3 regions of the Sporolactobacillus sp. PKPK-6 genome follow, and region 3 is predicted to be linked to each of the others. Evidence: predicted binding sites of a transcription regulator. Region 3 holds the regulator's gene; each other region holds the start of a gene.
The links. The regulator NrdR, encoded in region 3, represses ribonucleotide reductase genes. The targets are predictions, from matches to a motif close to AACACNATATATNGTGTT.
Positions count from the first base shown of each region.

Region 1: nrdI (class Ib ribonucleoside-diphosphate reductase assembly flavoprotein NrdI) is a predicted target of NrdR. The motif match lies at 1,963-1,980, and genes of this name have one in related genera.
Region 2: nrdD (anaerobic ribonucleoside-triphosphate reductase) is a predicted target of NrdR. The motif match lies at 2,569-2,586, and genes of this name have one in related genera.

Region 1 is NZ_JBWXPA010000001.1:756,950-762,892, reverse strand. It holds gene AC1MBV_RS03690 (RNA degradosome polyphosphate kinase) at 1-1,778, shown strand, start outside; gene nrdI (class Ib ribonucleoside-diphosphate reductase assembly flavoprotein NrdI) at 2,060-2,443, shown strand; gene nrdE (class 1b ribonucleoside-diphosphate reductase subunit alpha) at 2,406-4,511, shown strand; gene nrdF (class 1b ribonucleoside-diphosphate reductase subunit beta) at 4,575-5,555, shown strand; gene AC1MBV_RS03670 (YpjP family protein) at 5,744-5,943, shown strand, end outside.
Region 2 is NZ_JBWXPA010000001.1:1,992,627-1,998,569, forward strand. It holds gene nrdG (anaerobic ribonucleoside-triphosphate reductase activating protein) at 1-242, opposite strand, end outside; gene nrdD (anaerobic ribonucleoside-triphosphate reductase) at 259-2,466, opposite strand; gene AC1MBV_RS09815 (hypothetical protein) at 2,677-2,823, opposite strand; gene AC1MBV_RS09820 (PTS fructose transporter subunit IIABC) at 2,931-4,859, opposite strand; gene AC1MBV_RS09825 (anion permease) at 5,548-5,943, opposite strand, start outside.
Region 3 is NZ_JBWXPA010000002.1:389,490-395,432, reverse strand. It holds gene polA (DNA polymerase I) at 1-1,328, shown strand, start outside; gene mutM (DNA-formamidopyrimidine glycosylase) at 1,361-2,200, shown strand; gene coaE (dephospho-CoA kinase) at 2,197-2,802, shown strand; gene nrdR (transcriptional regulator NrdR) at 2,885-3,364, shown strand; gene AC1MBV_RS12810 (replication initiation and membrane attachment family protein) at 3,436-4,818, shown strand; gene dnaI (primosomal protein DnaI) at 4,846-5,778, shown strand; gene AC1MBV_RS12800 (putative sporulation protein YtxC) at 5,923-5,943, shown strand, end outside.

The sequences.
Region 1 (5,943 bases), on a different contig from region 3:
AACAGCTTGATTTTATTGACCATTATTTTAACCGAGAAGTTTATCCGGTTCTGACACCGATGGCAGTCGATTCGTCGCGTCCTTTTCCGCTGATTTTAAATAAAAGTATCAACATCGCGGCGTTTATTCATAAAAAGGACAGCAAAGCGTCTCAAAGCGAATTTGTTACTGTTCAGGTACCAAACGTGCTGCCGCGCGTTGTTAAGCTTCCGGATCGCGAAGGACATACAAGCTTTATTTTGCTTGAAAACATCATTCGAAGGCATCTTAATCAGCTCTTTGTTGGTTATGAGCTTGATGAAGCATCATGTTACCGCGTTATGCGTGATATGGATCTTGAAGTGGATGAAGAGGACACGGAGGATTTGCTGAAAGAAATTGAGAAACAGCTAAGGCTTCGTGAACGAGGCAATGTCATTCATCTTGATGTGGAGGCGGGAATCAGTGAACGCCTCGTGACCAAGCTGTTTGATCGGCTTTCAGTCAGCGCTGACAATGTATATCGGGTTAACGGTCCCATCGACCTTACCTTTTTATCAAAGCTTGCCGGACAAATCAAAGAGCCGGGCGACATGGTTTATCCGCCGCATCGTCCGTTTGTCCACTATGAATTGCTGGAGCATTCCATTTTTCATGCCATGCGTGCAGGAGATATTTTTCTCCACCATCCGTACGAATCGTTTGATCCGGTGATTGAGCTGATTCGGCAAGCCTCAAGAGATCGTCACGTGCTTGCCATTAAAATGACTCTGTACCGTGTTTCAGGAAATTCTCCAATCATTCGTTATTTGGAAAAGGCAGCTGAGAATGGCAAGCAGGTGACCGTACTCGTTGAACTGAAGGCGAGATTTGACGAAGAAAATAATATTAACTGGGCACAGAAGCTGGAGAAAACCGGCTGTCATGTTATCTATGGACTGGTCGGATTGAAAACGCATTGCAAGATGGCGCTCGTTGTGCGCAGAGAAGAAGACGGTATTAAACGTTACATGCACTTTGGAACAGGCAACTATAACGATATCACTGCTCATTTTTATACCGACATGGGCCTTTTGACTTGCAACGAGCAGATGGGTATTGATGCATCCAATGTATTCAACATGCTTTCCGGTTACTCAGAACCTCCTTATTTTCATAAATTGGTGATTGCACCTCTATGGCTGCGTAACAGTCTGCTCGATTTAATTGATACGGAAATCAAGAATGCGCAAAGCGGCAAACCTGCGTTTATTCGTGCAAAGATGAATGCATTGTCGGATGAAGGCATTATCAAAGCCTTATATCGAGCATCGGCAGCAGGCGTGGACATTCAGTTGCTTGTTCGAGGTATCTGCTGCCTTCGAACAGGTATACCAGGTGTGAGCGACCGGATAGAAGTTCATTCGATCGTTGGTCGTTATCTTGAACACAGTCGAATCTATCTATTCGGCAACGGAGGCGAGACTCTGGCCTTTCTTGCAAGCGCAGATTTGATGCCGAGAAACTTAAATCGACGTGTCGAGCTAATGTTTCCTATCGAGGATGAGCAAATTAAAACAACAATTATTGACCTGTTTGATTTAATGATGAGAGACAATGTGAAGACGCGTGTGCTTGGCAGTGACCATCGTTATGAGAAGCCGGATCGACGAGGGAAAATTCCGTTCAATGTTCAGGAGCATCTGGCAAAACTTGCAGAGCAGCGAACCATTCGTCGTGATCATTCGCTTCGAGAAAAACGAACCTTTACACCAATTAAAGGGCACACGAACGAATCAATTGATCCGGAAGATGAGTAAATAGAATAAAATAAAAAAATATCCTAAAATGTTCGAGAGGCATTTTCCCTTGTCACTGGTGCTTTTTTGCCAAACAAGATTAATGTACTCTCTTTTTCTGTGCTTTTTACGTGTTGAATCACTGAGAGACATGCCGTATGATTAAAGATATCGTTTTAAAGTAATAGATCGTTGCACTTGAAAAATAACTATATATTGTGGTATGTTATTTAACATAAACTATATGTAGTGGTTTTTGTGGCAGAAACCTTCACTGCATTGATAGAAGGAGGAGCGTTCGCTTGCGCATCTTATATGCAACAATGACAGGAAACGTCAAAAGGTTTCTCGCTAAAACAGGACTCGCTCATCAACCGATCAGCAGTGCTGATCCTATTGATGAACCTTATGTTTTGGTGACAAATACTATTGGATTTGGTGACGCTCCGGATCAAGTGAAAGACTATTTAAAAAGAAACGGAAGATATCTCATTGCTGTGGCAGCAAGCGGGAATCGAAACTGGGGTCATAATTTTGCACATGCGGCAGATGTAATTGCAGAGTTGTTCCACGTACCAGTTTTATATAAATTCGAGCTTGGTGGTACTGAGAAAGATGTCAATGAATTTCGAGAGAGGGTGAAGGCACTTGCCGAACGAAGCGATAAAGTCAAAGTCTTACACTGAATTGAACAATGAGGTGCTGACACGCGGAGATGACGGTTTTTACCGTTTAGATAAAGACAAAGAGGCTATTGAGGTCTATATGGAGGAAGTGCACGCGAAGACGATTCATTTTAATGGTATACTTGATCGGCTTCACCATTTGGTTGACGAGCACTATTATTATGACGTATTTGCTGAATACAGTGATGAGCAAATCGAACAGATTCATTCGATGGCTGTCGCCTATAAGTTCCAGTTCAAATCCTACATGGCAGTGAGTAAATTTTATCGTGACTATGCGATGAAAACCAATGACAAATCTCACTATCTTGAAAATTATGATGAACGAGTTGCCATTGTTTCTCTGTTCTTAGCGCGCGGAAATTATGATTTAGCCGTTCGCTTGATGCGTGCGATGATGGAGCAGCGCTATCAGCCGGCAACGCCAACTTTTCTTAATGCAGGAAAAGCACGCCGCGGCGAAATGGTTTCCTGCTTTTTGATCGAAGCGGATGACTCGCTCAATTCTATTAATTACATAGAGAGCACCTCTCAACAGCTGTCGAAAATCGGCGGCGGTGTTGCACTTAATCTCTCAAAGATACGTGCACGCGGTGAAGCGATTAAAGGGGTTGAGGGTGTCGCCAAAGGTGTAGTTCCGGTCGCACGCAAGCTGCAACTCGGATTCTCCTATGCGGATCAGTTGGGACAGCGGCCTGGCGCGGGTGCAGCATATCTGAATATCTTTCATTGGGATGCTCCGGAATTCCTTGATACAAAGAAAGAAAATGCTGATGAAGATATTCGTCTCTCGACATTGTCGATTGGTCTGATTGTTCCGGGTAAATTCTTTGAACTTGCCGAGGCAGGCAAACCTTTTTATATGTTTGCACCTTACACCGTTTTCAAAGAATATGGAAAGCATCTTGATGATATGAATATGGATGAAATGTACGATAAGCTTGTTGCTAATCCTGCTGTTAAAAAGAAGAGCGCGGATACACGCGAATTTCTGAATTTGATTGCTCAAATGCAGATGCAATCCGGATATCCTTATATTTTCTATAAAGACAATGCAAACAAGAATCATCCGCTCCATCGTCTAGGGGACATCAAGATGTCGAACCTCTGCACTGAAATTTTTCAACTGCAGGAGACATCAACAATTAACGATTATAATGTTCCTGACGACATTCGCCGCGATGTTTCATGCATCCTCGGCTCACTTAATATTGTGAATGTAATGGAGACCGGAAAAATCCGTGATTCGGTACACGCAGGTATTGAAGCACTGACTCAGGTCAGTGAGATGACCGAAATTGCGAACGCCCCGGGAGTAAGTCTTGCCAACCGTGAACTGCACTCTGTCGGTCTCGGTGCGATGAACTTAAACGGCTATCTTGCAAAAAATCAGCTTGCCTATGAATCAGCAGAAGCTCGAGATTTTGCACGTACGTTCTTCTCGCTTGTTAATTTCTATTCAATTGAAAAATCAATGCTGATCGCGAAAGAACGCGGCAAAACATTTAAGGGCTTCGAAAAATCGGACTACGCTGATGGTACGTATTTTGCCAAATATGAGCATGAGTTCTTCGGCCCGAAAACAGAGAAAGCAGCGGAGCTCTTTAAGGGTATTCATATTCCTACTCCTGCAGAATGGACAGAACTCAAAGCAAAGGTCGGGCAATACGGCTTATACAATGCCTATCGTTTGGCAGTCGCTCCAACGCAATCGATCAGTTATGTGCAAAATGCAACGAGTTCGGTCATGCCAGTTGTGAATGTTATTGAACGGCGTAAATACGGAAACAGTGAAACAATCTATCCAATGCCGTTCTTGTCGCCGCAGACCATGTGGTATTACAAATCGGCGTATCAAACGAATCAGTTCCGCGTGATCGATATGATTGCTGAAATTCAAGCGCATGTTGACCAAGGAATATCGACTATTCTTTATGTCGACAGCATGACCAGCACGCGTCAACTGGCAAGATTGTATGTCTATGCACACAAAAAGGGATTAAAATCTCTCTACTATACTCGAACACAGCTCTTGTCGCCTGAAGAATGCACGGCTTGCTCAGTCTAAACACAATTAGCGTTCTAAGGCTTTAACGATCAAGAAGTTCAATTGAAGGATGGATTATTTACGATGAAGGCAATTAATTGGAACAGCAGCGACAATCAAATCGCAAAGGTATACTGGAAGCAAAACATTAACCAGTTTTGGACAGAGGAAGCGTTTAAGGTATCGCGTGATCTTTCAGACTGGTCGAAAATGAATGAGGATGAGCGGGCAACTTATGTTGAAGTGCTTTCCGGACTCACCGGTCTTGATCGTGAGCAAGGCGATAACGGAATGCCGCTTGTGGCCATTCACCATGACAATATGCATGAGCAAGCAGTTTTTGCTTGGATGGGGATGATGGAGCATATTCATGCAAAATCCTATTCGCATATTTTTTCAACGTTGATTTCGTCAAAGGAAACGGATTATTACTTAGGCGAGTGGGTGAACAATCAACCTGAACTTCAGGAAAAATACCGTCTGATTGCACACTGGTATAATCAGCTTTACGATAAGCGGGAAAATGTGACACCGTTTAAACGGTATATGGCGATGTGCGCCTCTGTTTTTCTTGAGAGCTTTTCCTTTTACAGCGGCTTCTTTTATCCGGTCTTCTTATCAGGACAGGGCCGCATGATCGCCAGCGGTGAAATTATCCGCAAGATTATCCAAGATGAATCGATTCACGGAAGCTTCACGGGTATGGTCGCACAACGTCTGTATCGTGAGGATCTTACAGATGAAGAGCGCCAAAAAGCTGACAATGAGAGAGAAGAGCTCCTTGACCGATTAATTGAAGTTGAGAAGATATATACAGCAAAGATCTATACGAAGATCGGGTTAACCAATGAAGTGATGGATTATGTATATTATAACGCGAACCGTGCCTTGCAGAATTTAGGCTATGATGACAAGTACGATCATCGTCCGGTGAGTCAAATCGTATTAAATGGAATCGATACAAGCACGATTAATCATGACTTCTTCTCGACAAAAGGCGATTATGTTGTTCCGCTGAACATTGAACCATTGACTAATGAAGATTTCAATTTCGATAATGTATAAAGAAAAGTTCCGATCCATTGTGTTCGGGGCTTTTTTCATATTAGAGAAAAAAATAGAAATTTCTAGTATAATAAGAACTAGGAATTGTTCGCACTGAGTTTATCTTTATGTGACTGACCTACTCGTTGTTCGGCATTCGAATAACTGAAATATAAGGTGTAGCTAAGTTTGGTTTGGAGGTTGGTTCTGTGATCCCTCAATGGATAAAAAAGAGTTTGGTCGCCTGTGTTGCGGTCTTAACCTTTGGTACGGTTATCCCAACTCTTCCTGCTCATTACCTTGATAAGGAAAATGATAAGCAAAATGTCCAAAAAGCAGGAAATGATGTTGCAGCTTCTGGTTTTGAAACCGAACTAGCAACAAAAAAAGAGAGTCATAATTCTTGGAA
Region 2 (5,943 bases), on a different contig from region 3:
ATAATTTGATCTTCTAAATCCTTGGTGTACGGCTGTCCATAGCGAAAGTTCTGAGCCGCTTTATTGTAGCATCCGGGGCAGTCAAAAGGACAGCCGCTGACATAGAGACTGCAGCGCACGCCTTCGCCATCGACAAAATTAAATGGTTTATAGCTGGCAATATAGTTCTGACTTAATTTTTCTGCCAGCCATGTCTTTGGGTTCGGATTTCGTGGCCCTGTTCTTTCTATGTTTTTGACCATCAGGTGCTCCCCCTTTTTATTGTCGAGCAATCGTGTTGCTGTCATTACCAAGCGTTATATGTTTTACGCGTGATGCGATTTCAACGTGGCGGCCGTGAATCATCGGACGCTGCTGCGGATTTCCTAAATAGCCGCAGGTACGTTTCACTACGTCGCATGTTTGTGGGTCGTTGTTGCCGCATTCCGGGCATTCAAAGCCGCGATCCGTCGGCTTGAATTCACCTTTGAATCCGCATTTGAAGCATTGGTCAATCGGCGTATTGGTCCCTAAATAACCGACACGATCATAGGCATAGTCCCAGACAGCTTCCAAAGCTTTTGGGTTTTGTTTCAGATTTGGATACTCGCAGTAGTGAATGAATCCGCCGGCACAATATGGCGGGAAATCTTTTTCAAAATCCAATTTTTCAAATGGTGTCGGCGCTTTTCGAACATCATAGTGAAAACTGTTGGTATAGTACTCTTTGTCGGTAATATCCTTTACTTTACCAAATTTCTCGGTGTCTTTGCGGCAGAATTTGTCCGTCAGACTTTCACTTGGCGTGCTGTATACGCTGAAATGATAGCCGTATTCATTTTCCCAATCCCGGCAATGTTCCCAAAGCTTTTTCACGACGCTGATTGCGAAATCCTTCGCTTCTTGATTGGTTTCCCATGCGCTGCCGTAAAAAACAGTACCGACTTCATAAAGGCCGATGTAGCCAAGTGACACGGTCGCACGAGAATTCTTAAAGAGTTCATCGACAGAGTCCGTTCGTTTTAATCGTTTACCGAAAGCTCCGTATTGGTAAAGAATCGGTGCGTTTTCCGGTGTTGCCTGCTTTGCGCGTTCCACTTTAAAGACCAGCGCTTCTTTGCAGATTTGAAGCCGTTCTTCGAGAATTTTCCAGAAGCTTTCCTTGTCTCCCTTTGATTCCATGGCAATGCGAGGCAGATTAACGGTAACGACACCGAGATTCATTCGCCCGGAGTTCACCTCTTGGCCGTTCTCATCATGCCAGCCTTGCAGGAAAGATCGGCAGCCCATCGGCGCTTTAAAGCTCCCAGTCAGTTCAATGAGCTTGTCATACATCAGCACGTCAGGATACATCCGTTTGGTGGCACATTCTACAGCCAGTTGCTTAATATCATAATTCGGATCACTTGGATTAAGGTTGAGCCCACGTTTCAAGCTGAATACCAATTTTGGGAAAATTGCCGTGCGGTGCTCCTTTCCCAATCCATCAATACGGATATGCAGAATTGCTTTTTGAATCGCTCGTTCAATCCAATTTGTTCCAAGCCCGAAGCCTAAAGTCGTAAAAGGAGTCTGCCCCTGAGAAGAGTACAAAGTATTAATTTCATACTCTAATGCCTGCATTGCGTCATAGATATCTTTTTTAGTTTTTTTGCGAGCAAATGCTTGCTGCCGTTCGTCGCCATCGACCCATTCTTTGGCATCGACTAAATGCTTGTCATAGTTCTTTTTCGCAAATGGAGCGAGAAGCTCGTCCACGCGGTCGGCTGAACATCCGCCGTATTGACTGGAAGCAACGTTGGCTATAATTTGCGCCATTTGAGCTGTGGCTGTTTGTATGGAGTGCGGCGGCTCGACATCAGCGTTGCCAATTTTAAAGCCATGATTGAGCATTTCATTAAAGTCGATCAGACAGCAGTTGGTCATCGGGCTGTATGGCTGGTAGTCTAAGTCATGCCAATGAATTTCGCCTTTTAGTTGAGCATTGGCTACCTGTGGCGGAAGCATTTTCAGTCCGATCGCCTTGGCAACGGTACCTGCGGTCAAATCTCTTTGCGTATTAAATACATGGCTGTCCTTGTTCGCATTTTCGTTCACAATGGTTTTATCTTTATGTAGTAATTTGCGAATCGTGAAGTTGATATCGGTTGCCTGGTTGCGCGAGAAATCGCGTTGGGTCCGATAATTAATGTATTCTTGAGCGATGTCATACTGGTGATGGGTCAGAAGTGTCTGCTCAACGATATTTTGAATCTCGTAAATCTTAACGTCATTGTGAAAACGCGATTCGATTTCAGCGATAACATCATTAGTAATTTCATTGATTAATTGGTAAGTCAGCGGGTCTAATTCACCGAGTACATGCTTCGCTGCTTTTAGCAGCGCGGTTGTGATCTTCTCGGTGTTGAAATCTATAATACGACCATCACGTTTCAGAACGTTGATCGTCAGCTGTTTGGTTAGTGTTTTTTGTTTTGTATTTAGCACTATGAATACCCCCTTTTGAACAATTACTCAATCTATAATAGGAGAATATTGGACATCTTTCAATCAATATATAGAAAATAAAAGTCTGAAAAACTCATAAAAAGCACTATATATTGTATGGCAATGGGGAATTTTTAATATGTGACAACCCTGTGAAAAATAGAGATACTTTTCGTTTACTGTCGTTGGTGTTCGAATTTGGTTCTTTATTTAGATGATGAGCCGATCAACGAATTTCAAATACTTTTTGGACACTGCCTGATGATAACTCTGTAGCGGATGTTCATTGCCTATCCGTTCGCCCATTTCGAACGCAATAGAAAAACCGGTCATTGACCGGTTAATCTTCTGTTGCATAATAATGGTTATTTGTGCTCGCTTTTCGGAAAACCGTTGTTTTGTCTCGTACCGATTTATCCGATTAAGCGAGGTTAATTTTCCCTGCAAGCTATGACCGGGAATCTTTAGTACAAGGAGTTTGCTGATTGGGATGCTTGCTTTGTCCGCTTCTCCAAAGGATTCTTCCAGAAGCCGATCATCAGGCCGGAGATTATGGCACCGATCAGAATGGCGGCAATAAACAAAAATGGCTGATTGCTCAAGGCAACCACGAAGATACCGCCATGAGGTGCCGGAATGTTGACTTTCCATAATTGCGTCAGAGCACCCGCGGTCGCCGAACCGACAATGCTTGATGCAATAATCCGCAGAGGATCGGACGCAGCGAACGGAATAGCGCCTTCCGTAATAAAAGATAACCCGAGAACATAGTTCGTGATTCCTGCTTTACGCTCTTCTTCATTAAATTTCGCTTTGAAGAAGGTTGTCGCTAGAGCGATCGCAAGCGGGGGAACCATGCCGCCGGCCATTACTGCGGCCATCATCAACCCACCGTTTGACGCGCCACTGGCGAATACGCCGATCGCAAAAGTATAAGCTGCCTTGTTTACAGGACCGCCCATATCAACAGCTTGCATTCCGCCAAGAACAAGACCAAGCAATACAGCATTACCCGTGCCAAGATGACTCAGTGCGCCAATCATTCCCGTATTGATCCATGTAAAGATTGGATCGAGAATATAGTACATAAGTCCGCCGGTAATAAGTAAACCGAACACTGGGAAAATCAGAATTGCTTTCAAACCGTTTAGCGTTTTGGGAAGGCCGGTAAACACTTTTTTCAGGAGGATAATGACCCATCCGGCCAAAAATCCGGCAGCAAGACCGCCAAGAAATCCGGCGTTCGATGAGTACGCCATAAATCCTCCGACAACACCGGGCATTAGAGCGGGACGGTCGCCGACGCTGACGGCGATATAGCCGGCCAAAATCGCAATCAGAAAGTGAAAGGCACCGGTTTGTCCGCCGGCAACTGCACTCAGCATTTGATACACTGTATTGTCCTTGCCTAAATGTTCAAACATGAAGGAGATGGCGAGTAAAATACCACCACCGACAACAAAGGGAAGCATATGAGAAATACCGTTCATCAGGTCTTTATATATTCTGTTCCAAACGCTGTTTGCACTATCTGTATCAGTAAAGCTCGCACCGCTTTCTGCATGGTACACCGGTGCCTGACCGTTCACTACTTTTGAAATCAATTCTTCCGGTTTACGGATACCGTCGCTGACCGGCGTCTGCAGTACTTTCTTGTTGTCAAAGCGGGCCATTTCCACTGTTTTGTCTGCTGCTACAATGACTCCGGCCGCGCGCGTGATTTCATCGTGGGTGAGCACATGCTTCGCACCGTCAGCACCATTTGTTTCGACTCGGATTGAAACGCCCATCTCTTCGGCTTTTTTCTTCAGCGCATCTTCTGCCATATAGGTATGGGCAATCCCTGTCGGGCACGCGGTGACTGCAACGACAAATTTCTCATTGTCTGTTACTCTAGCAGTTGTCCGTGACGATTCTTTTTTTTCATTTTCTTCTTTTTCAGCCTGCTTGTCGTCAAATAATTGAGCAATTTCTGCAGGTGTTTCAGCTTGTTTCACTTTGGCAACAAATTCCTCATCGATCAGTAATCGAGAAAGCGCTGCCAGTGTTTGCAAATGCACATCGGCTGCGCCAGAGGGAGCAGCAATCATAAAAAAGAGATAAGAAGGCTTGCCATCGAGCGCTTTGTAATCAATGCCCTTCTTGCTGCGTCCGAACACAACGGTTGCTTCGTTAACCGCTTTGGTTTTCGCATGCGGCATGGCAATACCGGAACCGATCCCTGTACTTGATTCAGCTTCTCTCTTCAGAATCATTTCTTTGAAGAACTTCGTATCATTAATCCTCCCGTTCTTTTCCATACTGGCAACGAGTTCGTCAATGGCTTCTTCTTTTGTTGTTGCCTGCATATCCATCACCATTGCACGTTGAATCATCAGATCAGTTATCTTCATTTTATACTCACCTTTCGTATTCTTGTATGAAATCATCAGACCCGACCGTTCATAGCAATTATTTAATTGCTGTATCGATTCTGTTTGTGTCAATCAACGTTCATTCAAAAGAATGTGAGACTTCCAATTTTTATTATTTCGGCAAAATTTGAAAACGATTACAATTCATTCTAAAATGAACAGCCTATCTAATGGATCTTTTTCAGGATTTTCTTTGACAGAACATCCGCGCGAAGCGCTTACATTTGCTCGTATTTCAAAATTTATAGTCCGTATAATTAATTGAGTACTTCATGCCCAAAGGTTTCGAACGTTCGACTAACGCATCAGCCATTCCATCCATCCTCCAATCATTAATTAGTTTTTTCCGAGTCTTGCGATGTTTCGTGTGTAAAGAGTGAATGATCGAGAGTCCACCTCTCTACGGTTCAAAAATGAAATTAATTTTAAGTTTTATATATTTATTTGAACTATTTTCAATATAATTATCTTATTTCTTTTTGTCAATAGAAATCTAACGCTGGAAAAAGTTTGATCCACGGGAATGGGTTTATTTGGGGCGGAAACCATCGCAAATCCCGATTTCTGCGAATGCACAAGGGAAGAAATGCTTCTGAATGGAGGCTGTTCAAAGAAAATTAAAACCTCTGAATCAAAAACGATTCAGAGGTTTTAAGCAAAAATTCGATTAATAAAGACCGATGAGTTTCATCCAAAGCGACCCTAATCCGAGCCATATAATGAAATAAACAATGGCCAAGATTGCGTTCAATTTCCACCAGGTTTTTTGCGGGACGTAACCGGATGAGAATAGGATCGGAGCAGGCCCGTCACTGTAGTGTGTCGTTGATGCAAACAGGTTCCCGAAGAATCCGAGCATCAGTGCAGCGAGTAATGCCGGGACACCCGATGCCAAAGCAACACCTAACAAAGCACTGTACATAGCGCTGACGTGTGCGGTTGCACTTGCGAATAGATAATGGCTGTAGAAATAGGCAAGGATGAGCACGATTAACACGATTGCCCAATTCATTCCGTTCAAACCGCCTGAAATAAAATGGCTCAACCACGGAATAAAGCCGAG
Region 3 (5,943 bases):
GAAAGATACCTGAAGGAGATGGGCAAGCGCAGCATCTTGGCAGAAAGGCAGCGGCGCTGCTGCAGTTGGAACCGAAATTGATTCAGGAACTGAATGAGAATAAGCAGAAAAAATTGCTTTTTGATCTAGAGCTGCCGCTTGCACGAGTACTTGCACAGATGGAATTTACAGGGATCCGAGCAAGCAGTGAAACCTTGAAAGCTATGGGCGATGAGCTTGACCGAACGCTGAATATTATTGAACAGGATATCTATTCGATGGCAGGTGTAACCTTCAATATTAATTCACCGAAACAGCTGGGTGAAATTTTATTTGAGAAACTGATGCTTCCGCCGGTCAAGAAAACGAAAACAGGCTATTCAACTGCAGCAGATGTTCTTGAAAAGCTGCGCGGCCGACATGAAATTATTGACAAAATTCTGGATTTTCGTCAGTTAGGCAAATTAAAATCAACGTATGTAGTGGGCCTGCTCAAGGTCATCAATCCGGAAACGGGACGAGTGCACACGTGTTATAACCAGGCGTTAACACAAACCGGAAGACTCAGTTCGACCGATCCGAACTTGCAGAACATCCCGATTCGACTTGAGGAAGGCAGAAAAATCCGCAAAGCATTTCTTCCAAGCGAAGACGGCTGGCAGATTTTCTCTGCAGACTATTCACAAATTGAACTGCGCGTCTTGGCACATATTGCTGATGACGAAAACTTGAAACAGGCATTTATTGATGGTATGGATATCCATACGAAAACGGCGATGGATGTATTTGGCGTCGAAAAGGATGAGGTTACCTCGCTAATGCGCCGTCATGCGAAAGCAGTCAACTTCGGCATTATTTACGGAATCAGCGATTATGGGCTTTCGCAAAACCTTGGAATCACTCGAAAAGATGCTGCTCGATTTATTGAAAAATACCTGCAAAGCTATCCGGGTGTTCACCAATATATGGAGAATATTGTGAAGCAGGCGAGATCAGAAGGATATGTGACAACACTGCTCAACCGTCGTCGCTATTTGCCCGACATCAACAGTCGCAATTTTAACAGCCGAAGCTTTGCTGAACGCACAGCGATGAACACGCCGATTCAGGGCAGCGCGGCCGATGTAATTAAGAAGGCAATGATCGTCATGGATCAACGGCTTAAAGAAGAAAAACTCAAATCGCGAATGCTGCTTCAGGTACACGATGAGTTGATCTTTGAGGTGCCAGAGCAAGAACTAGAAACGATGAGCAAACTTGTGCCCGAAGTCATGGAACATGCGATTCAATTGAGCGTTCCGCTAAAGGTTGAGCGTTCCTATGGACCAACTTGGTATGATGCAAAATAAAGTCGCAGCACAGGTGTTGAGGGGGAAGTCGTTTGCCGGAATTACCAGAAGTGGAAACTGTGAAGAGAACGTTGAATGAGCTTGTTATTGGAAAAACGGTGAAAAGTGTTGACGTACGCTGGCCGAATATTATCCGTCGACCAATAGACATTAATCAATTCAAAGCTCAATTGATTGGGGAAACGCTGACGGATGTGCAGCGTCGCGGAAAATTTTTGCTGCTTGATTTCGATGATCTTGTCCTTGTATCACATCTGAGGATGGAAGGGCGATATCGCTTGGATCCGGAAAGTGAGCCACTTGATGCTTATACTCATGTGATCTTTCACTTTACCGATAATACTGCACTTCGTTATCGGGATGTTCGCAAATTCGGCACCATGCATCTTTTTGATAAAGGTGATGAATGGAATCATCTGCCGCTTTCAAAGCTTGGTCCCGAGCCGCTGTCCTCAGATCTGACCGAAGAATATCTTGCGGCTGCCTGCCGAAATACAAAGAGAACGATAAAACAAGTGCTACTTGATCAGACCGTTCTTGTCGGACTTGGGAATATTTATGTTGATGAATCCTTATTTAAGGCTGGTGTTCACCCGACGACTGTCGCTTGCACACTAACTGGCGATCAATTGAGTCGAATTATAAAGGCAATTGTTGAGACATTGAGTGAAGCCGTTAAGCAGGGCGGCAGCACAATCCGCACGTTTGTGAACAGTCAAGGTCATATGGGACTTTTTCAACAGCAATTAAATGTGTACGGAAGAACGGGTGAGCCTTGCATACGTTGCGGCACGCCAATTGAAAAAATAAAAGTTGGCGGACGCGGGACACATTTTTGCCCGGTTTGCCAACCAAGAGGTTCGAAAAAATGAAGAAAATCGGAGTGACAGGCGGGATCGCAAGCGGGAAAAGCACCATTTCACACTGGCTGATACAACACGGCTACCCGGTTATTGATGCCGATAAAATCTCGCGTGAGATCGTTGTTCCGGGAGAACCAGCGCTTGCAAAAATCGCTGAACATTTTGGAGAAACGATGATTTTGCCGACAGGTGAACTGGATCGGAGAAAATTGGGTGCTCTTGTCTTTCAGGACAGCATTAAACGTCATCAATTAGATGAACTTCTACATCCCATCATTCGTTGTCGGATGAACGAAACACTGGATCAACTTGAGAAACAAGGTGCCCGTGTTGTTTTTTTGGATATTCCGCTCCTGTATGAAAACGGCTTGGAATCTTGGGTTGATCAGACTTTGGTTGTAGCTGTGACTGAAGAAAATCAGTTGCATCGGCTCATGTCCAGAAATAAATTGACTGAGCATCAGGCGCGTGCACGTATCGCTTCGCAAATCCCGCTGCTTGATAAAGTGAAAAGAGCAGATGCAGTGATTGACAATAATGGTTCGATTCAGGAGTCTGAAGCTCAGCTTCGCCGTTTGCTGCGCCGCTGGTCTATTTTGGATGAGACATGAGCATAACTTGCCTGCCTTTTCATAAGTTGCCATGTAGGATACAATAGATTTATCGAAAACAGCGAATGGAGTGAAAAGAAAAATGCGCTGTCCAAGCTGTAAACAAATGGCGACGAAAGTGCTTGACTCCCGTCCCGTTGACAATGGACGGGCGATACGCAGACGTAGAGAATGTGAGCTATGTCATCACCGTTTTACGACCTTTGAAAAGGTGGAGGAAACTCCTTTAGTGGTCGTAAAAAAGGGAGAAACGAGAGAAGCCTTCAGTCATGAAAAAATGCTGCGCGGACTTATAAAAGCCTGCGAAAAACGCCCGGTTCCCCTTGAACGGCTCGAACAGCTCGCAAATCATGTGGAAAAGAAGCTTCGCGATGATGGACGTTCGGAAGTGAACAGCCATGAGATCGGCGAACTTGTGATGAATGAATTAGCAAAAGTGGACGAGGTTGCTTATGTCCGGTTTGCTTCAGTGTATAGACAGTTTACGGATATTAATGTATTCGCCAAGAAGATCCAGGAATTGAAAGATCAATTAGAGAAAGAAAAGAAAAGCAAGAAGTAAGAGATTGAGGAAGGCCGACGAAGAACGGATCCTTGATTTCTGCGCAACAGACGCAGAATGGGGGAATGAACATGATGCAGTCATGGAAAGAAGTGCTGCCCGGAGATCATTATCATGTACTGACGAATGGACTGCTTCATCCTTTTGACCAGAGGATTATTACATGCCTTTACCAGCCTCTGATCGGCATCGATGCGGCGAGTATGTACTTTACATTTTGGCAGGAAATTGATGATACGGAGGAATTTTTGACGCATCATCATCTCATGGGATCGATGAACCTGCCATTGGATCGAATACTTAAAGCAAGAAAAAAATTAGAGGCCGTCGGGCTGCTGCAAACCTTGAAGAAAAAGGGAGCAACCCCCGGCCGATTTGCCTATTATCTTGAGCCGCCTCTGACACCGGATTTATTTTTTAAAGACGGTTTTTTAAATTTATTTTTATATCGTCAGGTTGGTCCGAGAGAGTATAAACGATTGAGCAGCCTTTTTGAAAGTAAATCGATCAGCACGGATGACTATGAAGATGTATCCGCTCATTTTGACGAAGTGTTTCAGTCATTGCCGTCTGCAGAAACAACAGATGAAAGGCTAAATACGGCCTCAAACGGATCTTGGGTCATGCGGTCGGAAACCCCTAAGGTCCGTTTCAGCAATCACTTTGATTTTAAGAAAATGCTGACGTATCTCTCTGATGCGATCCTTAGCGAAGATGCGCTGACTGATGAGGTGCGGCTCGCCATTGATAAGCTGGCGTTCGTCTATCAGACTGAGCCCTATGATATGAGCCGTGCGGTGCAGTCCGCAGCACTGCATACAGGCACGGTTGACATCTCCGCATTGCGAAAAGAAGTACGCGACTTTTATTTGCTTGAGCATGGCTCGGACGAGATGCCTGCTCTTTATGAGCGAACACAGCCACATGAAGAGCGGAAGATTGTGGACAGAGAGCCGCAGAACGCAGAGGAACAACTGATTGCATGGTATGAACGGAACTCGCCCTATCAATTGCTTGAAGCGCTTGGACAGGGAAGTAAGCCGGCAGCACCCGATTTACGTTTAATTGAAAACCTGATGTTCGATACAAAACTGAATCCCGGAGTAATCAATGTATTAATTGACTACATTTCTCAGGTGAACGATCATAATCTTAATAAATCATTTGTGGAGAAGGTTGCTGCGCAATGGGCAAGGGCAAATGTGCGGACGGTGCCCGAGGCAATGGCTTACGCACGCGAAGAGCAAAGGAAACGAGAGCAACAGAAGAAAGGCAAGGCATCAGGGCAAGCGCAAAGTACACGACGGACAAGAAAATCATCTCAGAATGAGCATCATGAGGTCGTTCCAGAATGGATGAAGAATCCGAAACAACCGGAACAACAATCCAAGGATGACGACGAAGCTGTAAAACAGAGAGCAAAATGGCTTGAGGATTACTTAAATAATATATGAACATGTAGATAAGGGAGGAGCGTTTGGATGGAACCGATTCATTCTTTTTTCAAAGATTTAGCCGCTCAGCAGGCGATGCAAGAAAAATGGGATCAGCTTTCGGGTGCGCTTAAGAATAATCCGGCTATCCGTCAATTCGCTGAAAAAAATCCGGAGATCAGTTCGGCTGCGTGGACAAGAAGCTTGTCGCGACTTTATCAATTTGTCTCGGAACAGAAGCATTGTGCGCATTGTCCCGGACTGGACCAATGTCCAAATATGATGAAGGGATATCGGCCGCAATTAGTAAATGATAAGGGCACACCTTCGCTGACCTTCTCACCTTGTCCTCTGCTTCACGAACGCGAATCAAAAGAGCATCAGAGCGAATTAATTCGAAGCTATTACGTGCCTAAAGATATTTTAAGCGCCACATTTGCTACGCTTGACAAGGGAGAAGGCGGACGCCAAGAGGCTATTCTTGCAGCGGGCGAGTTCGTTAAGGACTATTTAGCTGATCCTGCCGAGACTAAGGGACTTTATCTATGCGGACAGTTCGGGATCGGGAAAACATATCTAATGGGTGCAATCATGAATCGATTGGCCGAACGGCGCCATATTGCTTCGCTTATTGTCTATGTTCCCGACTTTTTCAGAGAAATAAAAAGTGCGATACAAGATAATACGGTTGATGCTAAGCTTGACGTTCTGAAAAAAACTCCGGTTCTGATTCTTGATGATATCGGAGCTGAAACCATTACGCCATGGGTGCGCGATGAGGTGCTCGGCAGCATTCTTCAATACCGAATGATGGATCATTTGCCGACACTATACACGTCCAACTTTAATTATGATGAATTGGAAGACCATTTTTCTTATTCACAGAAAAGCGGCATTGAGAACGTCAAAGCGAAGCGGCTGATGGAACGGATTCGCCATTTTACGAAGCTTGTCAAAATGGAAGGCTCTAATCGTCGATAAAAATTATGTTCAGGGTTCAGAACAATTGCTTTGAAAAAACAGCACTAAGATTTAGATATTAAAAATAATTTTTCAGTTGAAAGCATGAATGAGGACTTCCCCCCATATAGTCATAATATAAGTTGGGACGGGGAGGATGAACCATTGGAGATTGTTTTTGATACC